Regions from separate parts of the Nocardioides pacificus genome, predicted to be linked through region 1. Evidence: riboswitches for the same ligand, from Rfam matches in the RefSeq annotation. Region 1 holds a riboswitch; the other holds the start of a gene.
The links. Region 1 has a riboswitch for cobalamin ahead of ACYU7L_RS16780 (VWA domain-containing protein). Riboswitches for the same ligand answer to the same signal wherever they lie in the genome.
Positions count from the first base shown of each region.

Region 2: linked by a shared signal. The riboswitch ahead of bluB (5,6-dimethylbenzimidazole synthase) and the one ahead of ACYU7L_RS16780 (VWA domain-containing protein) in region 1 are both predicted to bind cobalamin.

Region 1 is NZ_BAAHCI010000014.1:71,734-76,137, reverse strand. Features, by position in the region: gene ACYU7L_RS16795 (precorrin-2 C(20)-methyltransferase) at 1-318, shown strand, start outside; gene ACYU7L_RS16790 (cobalt-precorrin-4/precorrin-4 C(11)-methyltransferase) at 315-1,064, shown strand; gene cbiE (precorrin-6y C5,15-methyltransferase (decarboxylating) subunit CbiE) at 1,074-2,309, opposite strand; cobalamin riboswitch at 2,364-2,503, shown strand; gene ACYU7L_RS16780 (VWA domain-containing protein) at 2,528-4,404, shown strand, end outside.
Region 2 is NZ_BAAHCI010000014.1:292,991-297,394, reverse strand. Features, by position in the region: gene ACYU7L_RS17835 (cobalt-precorrin-6A reductase) at 1-353, shown strand, start outside; gene ACYU7L_RS17830 (hypothetical protein) at 350-637, opposite strand; gene ACYU7L_RS17825 (class I SAM-dependent methyltransferase) at 869-1,657, shown strand; gene ACYU7L_RS17820 (hypothetical protein) at 1,748-2,182, opposite strand; cobalamin riboswitch at 2,269-2,458, shown strand; gene bluB (5,6-dimethylbenzimidazole synthase) at 2,475-3,164, shown strand; gene ACYU7L_RS17810 (sensor domain-containing phosphodiesterase) at 3,125-4,318, opposite strand.

The DNA of each region.
Region 1 (4,404 bases):
CTCAAGCCGTGGGCGGTGGTGGAGCGGAGGCTGCGGGCGATCGCCGAGGCCGACCTGGTGCTCGCCGTCTACAACCCCGCCTCCCGCAGCCGCACCGAGCAGGTCGCGACAGCGCGCTCGGTGCTGCTCGAGCACCGGGACGCCGCCACCGTCGTGGTCGTCGGGCGCGACGTGGGCCGGGCCGAGGAGTCGCTCACCGTCACGACGCTCGGCGACCTCGACCCGGCGAGCATCGACATGAAGTGCCTGCTGATCGTCGGCGCCTCCGGGACCCGGGCGTCGGCGGCCGGCGTGTGGACGCCGAGGTTCGTGCGATGAGCGTGCACTTCGTCGGAGCGGGACCTGGCGCGGCCGACCTGCTCACCCTCCGGGCGGCCAGCCTGCTCGCCGCGGCCGACCTGGTGCTCTTCCCGGGCACCTATCTGGACGCGGGAGTGCTGGCCCACTGCGGTCCGCGGGCCGAGCTCGTGGACACCCAGGATCTCGACCTCGACGCCATCACCCGCCACCTCGTCGAGGGGGCCCGGGCGGGCAGGCAGGTGGTCCGGCTGACCTCGGGGGACCCGTCGGTCTATTCGGCGCTGCACGAGCAGACCCGGCGTCTCGACGCTGCGGGGGTCGCCTGGCAGGTGACCCCCGGTGTCCCGGCGTACGCCGCGGCCGCCGCGCTGGTGGGGCGCGAGCTCACCGTGCCGCACGTCGCTCAATCGATCGTCCTCACCCGGACCCGGGCCCGGTCGACGCCGATGGGAGCGGGGGAGGACCTGGTGGCCTTCGCCGCCACCGGAGCGACCCTGGTGCTGCACCTCGCCATCGCCCGCACCCGGGAGCTGATGGGCGAGCTCGAGCCGGTGCTCGGAGCGGACTGTCCGGTGGTCGTCGTCCACCGGGCCAGCCAACCGTCGGAGCTGTTCCTGCGCGGCACCGTCGGGACCATCGCCGCCCTGGTCGAGCAGGAGGGGCTGCGTCAGGCGGCCGTGATCATGGTCGGCCGGGCGCTGGCCGACGACGCGGGCGGTGGCGAGTCGTTCCTCTACAGCGCGGCCCGGGAGCGGCGTACCTGAGACGACCCCTCAGCGGGTCAGGCTCCACTGCGTCACGGTGCGCGCCGGCGTCCAGCCGGTGAAGGTGCCCACGGGTGCGCTGGTCTCCACGGCGATCCGGGTGAGCTCGCCGCCGTGGGCACGGTAGGCGTCCGCGAGCAGGTGCTCGGTCTCCAGGGTGACCCCGTGCACCACCAGTCGCCCGCCGATCGGCAGCGCCGCGAGGCAGGCGTCCAGCACGCCGGGGCGGATGGCACCGCCGCCGATGAACACGGCGTCGGGGGCCGCCAGCCCGTCGAGCGCGTCCGGCGCCCGGCCGCGGACGACGGTGAGGTCCGGGACGCCCAACCGGGCGGCGTTCCTGCCGATCCGGTCGGCGCGGTCCGGGTCGGCCTCGACCGCGGTGCTGCGACAGGTCGGGTGCGCCCGCATCCACTCGATGCCGACGGAGCCCGCGCCTGCGCCGACGTCCCACAGGTGCTGGCCGGGGGCGGGTCGCAGCCGGGACAGCGCGGATGCGCGCAGGTCACGCTTGGTGAGCTGGCCGTCGTGCTCGAAGGCGTCGTCGGGCAGCCCGGCGACCCACGACGAGTGCCAGGTCGCCAGGGGCGTGGGCAGCTGGACGGCGAGCACGTGCAGAGCGGGCACGTCGTCGTCGGCCGCGGTCGCCCACTCCAATGCAGGCCGGGAGGTCCGGCTCTCCCGGGCGCTGCCGAGGTCGCCGAGGAGGGTGACGACGGCCTCCGGGCAACCAGCCTCGACCAGGAGATGCGCGACGCTCGCGGGGGCCGCAGGACCGGAGGTGAGGAGCAGCAGCCGGCGCCCCGGGGCGAGCTCGCGCAGCAGCCGCGCCTCGTGGCGCCCGACCAGGGTGATCGCTGCGGCCTCCTCCGCCGACCAGCCCATCCGGGCCCGGGCCAGCGCGATCGACGACACCGCGGGGAGCACGCGCACCGCCGATGCGCCGAGCAGTCGGACCAGGGTGCTGCCGATCCCCGACAGCATCGGGTCGCCCGAGGCGAGCGCCACCACCCGTCGGCCGGCCACCTGGTCCAGCAGAGCGGGCAGCGCGTCGGTCAGCGGGGAGGGCCACACCAGGCGCTCTTGGCCTGGCACGGCGGGGACATCGGCCAGGTGCCGGCGTCCGCCGAGCAGCACCTCGGCGTCGCGGACCAGAGCCGCGGCCTCTTCGGCAAGGCGGCCGTCGGCGCCGACGCCGACGACGGTCAGCCGGAAGGCGTCGCGGGGGTCTGTGGGGGTGGGCACGGAACGGGAGGTTATCGTGACGCCAACACGTGAGGTGCCTCTGCGGCCCATCCATCGCCCTGCGGTGGGGAAGGTCAACGGGGAGAATCTGGGAAGCCGGTGAGATTCCGGCACAGGCCCGCTGCGGTGAACCGAGCACTCCGTCAGGAGTGATTCGGTCTAGTCCGAAGACCGGCCTCGCGTCGCCACATCCATGGCCAAGCGAGCGGGAGCCTCACGTGCCAACGAAGTACCCTTTTTCTGCCGTCGTCGGCTGCGCCGACCACCCCCAGAACACCCTCGACGACATGGGCCTCGCCCTTGTCCTGACGGCGATCAGCCCGCAGATCGGCGGGGTGCTGGTCCGCGGTGACAAGGGCACCGCCAAGTCGACCACCGTCCGCGGGCTGGCCGAGGTGCTGCCGTGGATCGAGGTGTACGACGGGGACCGGTTCTCCGTCGACCCGGCGGAGCCGCGGGCGCTGTCCCCGGACGGCCCCTTCGCGCCGGACGCCCGGATCACCCGCCCGGTGCGCCTCGTCGAGCTGCCGGTCGCCACCACCGAGGACCGGCTGGTCGGCTCGCTGCACCTGGAGAAGGCGCTGACCTCCGGGGCCATCGAGTTCGAGCCCGGGCTCCTGGCCCGCGCCCACCGCGGCGTGCTCTATGTCGACGAGGTCAACCTGCTCCACGACCACCTCGTCGACCTCCTGCTCGACGCCGCCGCCACCGGCACGGTCTCGATCGAGCGCGACGGGGTCTCGCTGCAGCACGGCGCCCGGTTCGTGCTGATCGGGACGATGAACCCCGAGGAGGGCGAGCTGCGCCCTCAGCTGCTCGATCGCTTCGGCCTCACCGTCGAGGTGGCTGCCCCTCGGGATCCGCGGCTGCGCGTCGAGGTCGTCCGTCGCCGCCTGGCCTTCGACCTGGACCCCGAGGCGTTCGCCGTCGACTATGCCGAGCGTCAGGAGTCCCTGCGGGCACGGATCGCCGCCGCCCGGGACCGCCTCGAGCAGGTCGAGCTCACCGACGCGGCGCTGCTCAAGGTCGCCGAGGTGTGTGCGGCGTTCGAGGTCGACGGTCTCCGCGCGGACATCGTCACCGCGCGTACGGCGCTCGCCCACGCCGCCTGGGCCCAGCGCGACCGCGTCACGCTCGCCGACATCCGGGCCGCCGCGCTGCTGGCCCTGCCGCACCGGCGCCGGCGCAACCCGTTCGACGCCCCGGGTCTCGACGAGGACCTGCTCGACCGGGTGCTCGGCGACGACGAGCTGCCGGACCCGCCGGAGCCGAGCCCGACGCCCGACCCGGGATCCGGACCCGCCAGCGACGACTCAGACGCTGACGGTGCTGACGCTGGCGCCACCGACTCTCCAGCGCCGGACTCCGGCGACCCGTCCTCCGAGGCGTCCGGCTCCACGGATCCCGGCGAGTCCCGGCCCGATTCCACGGCGCCCGCCGACCCGGCCGACCCTGCTGCCGACCCGGACCCCATGCCGGAGACACCGTCCGCGCCGGGCGGGGACGGCCCGACGACGGCGGCCAGCGCGGAGACGGCGTACCGTCCGCGGCTGCTCACCGTCGACGGCGTCGGCCAGGGCGCGCCGGGACGGCGCAGTCGCGCCATCGGCACCAGCGGTCGCCGGGTCGGCAGCGGCACCGCGCGCGGCTCGCTGCACCTGGTGGAGACCCTGCGGGCGGCCGCCGAGCGCTCGGCGCGCCAGGGGAGCGGCGCGCAAGGGGGCCGGATCCTGCTGGCCCCGACAGACCTGCGCACCGCCGTCCGCGAGGGCAAGGAGGCCAACCTGCTGCTGTTCTGCGTCGACGCCTCCGGGTCGATGGCGGCACGTCGCCGGATGGTGCAGGTCAAGACCGCCGTGCTGTCGCTGCTCACCGACGCCTACCGGCGCCGGGACCGCGTCGCGATGGTCGGCTTCCGCGCCTCCGGGGCGAGCCTGTTGCTGCCGCCGACCGGTTCCGTCGACGTCGCTGCCGCGCTGCTCGACGACCTGCCGTCGGGTGGTCGGACACCGCTCGCCGAGGGACTCTTCGAGGCTGCCCAGGTGCTGCGTCGCGAGCGATTGCGCGGCGGGCGGGAGCGGCCGTTGCTGCTGGT
Region 2 (4,404 bases), 220 kb from region 1:
TCGGGCGCCAGCGGCTGGACGCCTATCTCGCCGAGCTGGGGGACCGGCCGGTCCTCGCCCGGGTCGTGGACCCGCTGGAGGACATCGACGCAAGGCCCGTGCCCGCCAACTGGACCTCGGTCCTCGACCGTGGCCCCTACGAGCTCGCCGGCGAGCTGGAGCTGATGAGGAGCCACGACGTCGCGGTGGTGGTCACCAAGGACTCGGGCGGGGCCTACACCTCCGCCAAGCTCGACGCCGCGGGTCGCTGCTGCGCGGCCGTGGTCGTCGTACGGCGACCGGCGGTGCCGCAGGGCGTGGAGCTGGTCGAGGGCGTGTCGCAGGCAGTGGAGTGGGTGCGGGGCCGGCTCTAGGTGACGAGCAGGTCCTGGAGACGGCGGCCGGCGACGCGGCGCTGTTGCCGGATCCGCTGGCGGTCGCGCTCGGTCACGCGACTCCACTGCATGCTCATCACGGCGTCGGCCTGCGTGTCGCTGAAGTCGTAGTGGGCGAGCAGCGCCTCCCGGGCGGCATCACCGTCGCGAGCTCCGAAGAGGAGGTCCATCACGCCTTGAGCGTCGCGCAGGGCGATGTCGAGGGCCTCCAGGGTGGAGAGCTCGGCTCGCAGCTGCTCGATCTGGGGGGCTTGGTTGCTCACTCAATCAGTGTAGAAACCAAAGGGCGTGGACGCGTCATTCCCGACGCGATTCCTCGGGCAAAGACTCTTGCCGGCGGTTCCCCACTGGAAATCCGGTGGAACCTCAGCGGACGGAGGTGGTTGGGTCCTGCTCAGTGCTTCGTTGACGCGGCCCGGCACAGAGCGAGGCGCAAGGTGCGAATCGCCGGCGCGGCCAGGCCCGCGTGTCGTCGAGTGAGGGAGGTGATTGCGGTGGCTGGTTATGGGGCGCTTTCCGAGGTGTACGAGTGGCTGATCGGGGACGACAAGTTGACCCCCGCCACGGCCGCCGCGGTCTATGGCAGCGACGTCGTGGGCTCTCTGCCGCCCCACGCACGCATCCTTGACTGCGCGTGCGGGACCGGCCAGCTCGCCGTCGGTCTCGCGGGTCTCGGCCTTGACGTGGTCGCCACCGACGCCAGCGATGGGATGGTTCGCCGGACCGAGAAGGTCGCCCGTGAGCAGGGTGTCTCGCTGCGGGCCCTCCGCGTGAGCTGGGACGAGCTGTCCTACCACCTGGAGGACTCCACGTTCGATCTGGTGTTCTGCGTCGGCAACTCGCTCGGGCACGCCGAGGGCGCAGCCGGGCGCCTGACCGCACTGGAAGCGATGTCGCGGCTGCTGAAGCCGAGCGGACGCCTCGTGCTCACGTCGCGCAACTGGGAGCGCGTGCGCTCGGCCGGCTCACGGATAGACGTCCGCGATCGGCTCATCCGCCGCAACGACCGCGATGCGGTGGTCAGCTACCACTGGCAGATCGAGCAGCACTGGGAGCAGGAGCACTTCCTCGAGATCGTGGTTGCCCAGATCGAGCCGGATGGGGCAGTGCGAGCCTGCTCGGAGCGGCTGTCCATCTGGCCCTACCGGTACGAGGACCTCGTGGCGCAGTTGCGGAGCGTGGGGCTCACGGTGCAGTCCACCACCTTCGACCCCGAGAGCGACGGATACCTGGTGGTCGCCGGCCGCGACGAGGCGCGAGGCACGTCCGAGCCGGCGCGCTGATCTGCTTTCGTCGTCGTCCGTCGTCGACCTTCGCGGCTCGCGATCGCGTTCACCGCGCCCCGCAGGTCCTCGCAGTACGGACACACCCAGTCAGCACGAGCCGGCCCGATGAGGTGCCACGACTGTCCTGCGACGGGGCCGCGTCACCCAGACGGCCAGGAGGGCGAGCGGAGGGCGGGCCGCCAGGGAGCCCCAGAAGGCGGCCGAGCCCGGGTCCAGACCGTGCAGCGGGCTGCCGTCCACGAAGTAGAGCGGCACCTCCCAGGTCGACCACAGGGCGGCCAGCACGAGCCCGCTGCGCAGCACGCCGGGCCCCGCTCCCGCTCGGCGACGGAGGAGGTCGCGTGCGCGGGCCAGCGCGGGATCGGCCCACAGGATGACGAACACGCCCACGACCGGGCCGAGCAGGGCGACCTGTACGAGGGCGCGGCCGGCGCCCCCGCCCAGGGCGGCGGCCGAGAAGCCGAGCGTCCAGGTCCAGCCGAACGCCACCGTCACGAAACACCACCCGCGGCGCATGTCCACGACCGAACAGTCAATCAGCGCCGCGCCGAGGTTGGGCAGGGCCCTAAGACCTCGGCCGACGGCGAGGGCGGTAGGTTCGGCGCCGGCAACAACCTGCGAGGTGCCCCACCAGGGGAGAATCGGGAAGCCGGTGTGACTCCGGCACAGGGCCCGCTGCGGTGACCTCGAGTCGTCGATCACGCGCCCAGGCGCAGCCACTGGACCTCGTCGGCCCGGGAAGGCGATCGCACGATGACGACGGGAAGTCCGAAGACCGGCCTCGCATCGATCCGAGCTGCGGGAGCCTGCCCCCATGTCGAACAACCTGCCGAACAACCTGCCGAGCCACCTGTCACGCGACCTCTACGAGACCATCTTCCGGCGCCGCGACGTGCGCGCCGAGTTCACGGGAGAGTCGGTGCCCGACGACGTCCTCACTCGGGTGCTGGGCGCCGCGCATGCCGCGCCGAGCGTCGGGCACACCCAGCCGTGGGACTTCGTGCTCGTTCGCTCGAAGGCGACCCGGGCCCGCTTCCGTGAGCACGTGCAGCGTGAGCGCGAGGTGTTCGCGAGCACTCTGGAGGGCGAGCGGCGTGACACGTTCGACCGGATCAAGGTCGAGGGCGTCATGGAGTCGGGCCTCGGCGTCGTCGTGACGTACGACGCGGCGCGCGGCGGCCCCGCCGTACTCGGACGGCACGCCATCGCGGACGCCGGCCTCTACTCGACCTGCCTGGCGATCCAGAACCTCTGGCTCGCGGCCACGGCCGAGGGGCTGGGAGTGGGATGGGTGTCGTTCTACCGGGAGGAGTTCCTCCAGGAGCTGCTCGACATCCCCCACGAGGTGCGCCCGATCGCGTGGCTGTGCGTGGGCAGGGTCTCGGCGCTGCAGGAGGTGCCCGACCTCGAGCGGCACGGGTGGCGGGCGAAGCGACCACTCGAGCAGGCGGTGCACACGGAGCGCTACGGCAGCGGGGGGAAGGCGGGCCGGCCGAGCAGGTAGCCCTGTCCGTAGTCGACGCCGAGCTCACGCAGCGTCTCGAGCTCGGCCTGCGTCTCGATGCCCTCGGCGACCAGGGGCGCCTCGGTGTCGCGGGCGAAGTCGACGAGGGCCCGAGTGAGGGCGCGGCGCACCTTGTCGCTGTCCACGTCGCGCGTCAGGTCGAGGTCGAGCTTGATGACGTCGGGGGAGACGCGCAGGATGTGGCTGAAGCTGGCGAACCCGGCGCCGGCGTCGTCGACCACGATCGAGATGCCGGCGGCGCGGAGCTGGTCGGTGCGGGCCGTCAGCTCGGCATAGTCGCTGACCTGGACATGCTCGGTGAGCTCCACGCCGAGCCCCGGGTGCTCGTGGGCCAGCAGGGTCGCCTGGACGGCGTCGTCCACCAACGCGTCTGCCGACAGGTTCACGCTCAGCCAGACGTCGGGGGGCAGCTGGTCGCGCAGCTGAAGTGCCTTCTGCGCCGCCAGCAGCTCGAGCTCGACGCCCAGGTCGGCGCGCGTGGCGGCCGCGAACGCATGGACGGGGCTGGGGAAGACCTCGGGAGAGAACCGCGCCAGGGACTCGTAGCCGACGACCACGCCGTCGCGGAGCCGGATGACCGGCTGCAGGGCCATCCGCACGTCGCGGGTCTCGAGCACCCGGCGGACCCGCTCGGAGTCCTGTTGGGCGGCATGCCAGTCGTCGGTGCGCAGCCGGCGCACGTGGTTGCTGATCAGCTCGGCGATCACGCTCAGGAAGCGCTGCTCCTCGCCGCCCATCCCCGGCTTGGGGTCGCGACTCAGTGAGCAGACCATCCCGCCGACTCTCCCGTCGGCGTCGTGCCAGGGGATCCCGATGTAGGAGCCGATCCCGAGCGACGTCGTGATGGGAAGCTCGCGGGCCACGGGGTGGTGGCGGGCGTCCGGGATGACCGGCGGAAGCTGGCCGGACAGGACGCGCGTGCAGTAGGACCCCTCGAAGGGCGCGGCCTTGGCGACCGCGACGTCCATGTCGTGTCCGCTGGAGACCCGGATCTCGTGATGGGTCTCGTCGAGGGAGGACATCCAGACCAGATCGGCCTGCAGGTGCTTGCGGGCCAGTGCGAGCACGTCCTCGACGTACTCCCAGTCGGTGGAGGCCTGCTGGCGTGCGGCTTCCCGGGCGGTGGCGTGCATCGATTCCCCTCGTTGCGATGGCCATCCCCGCCTGACCGAGCGGGTCTCCCTACGGTAAAGGACCCAGTGTGCCGCCGTTCACAAGA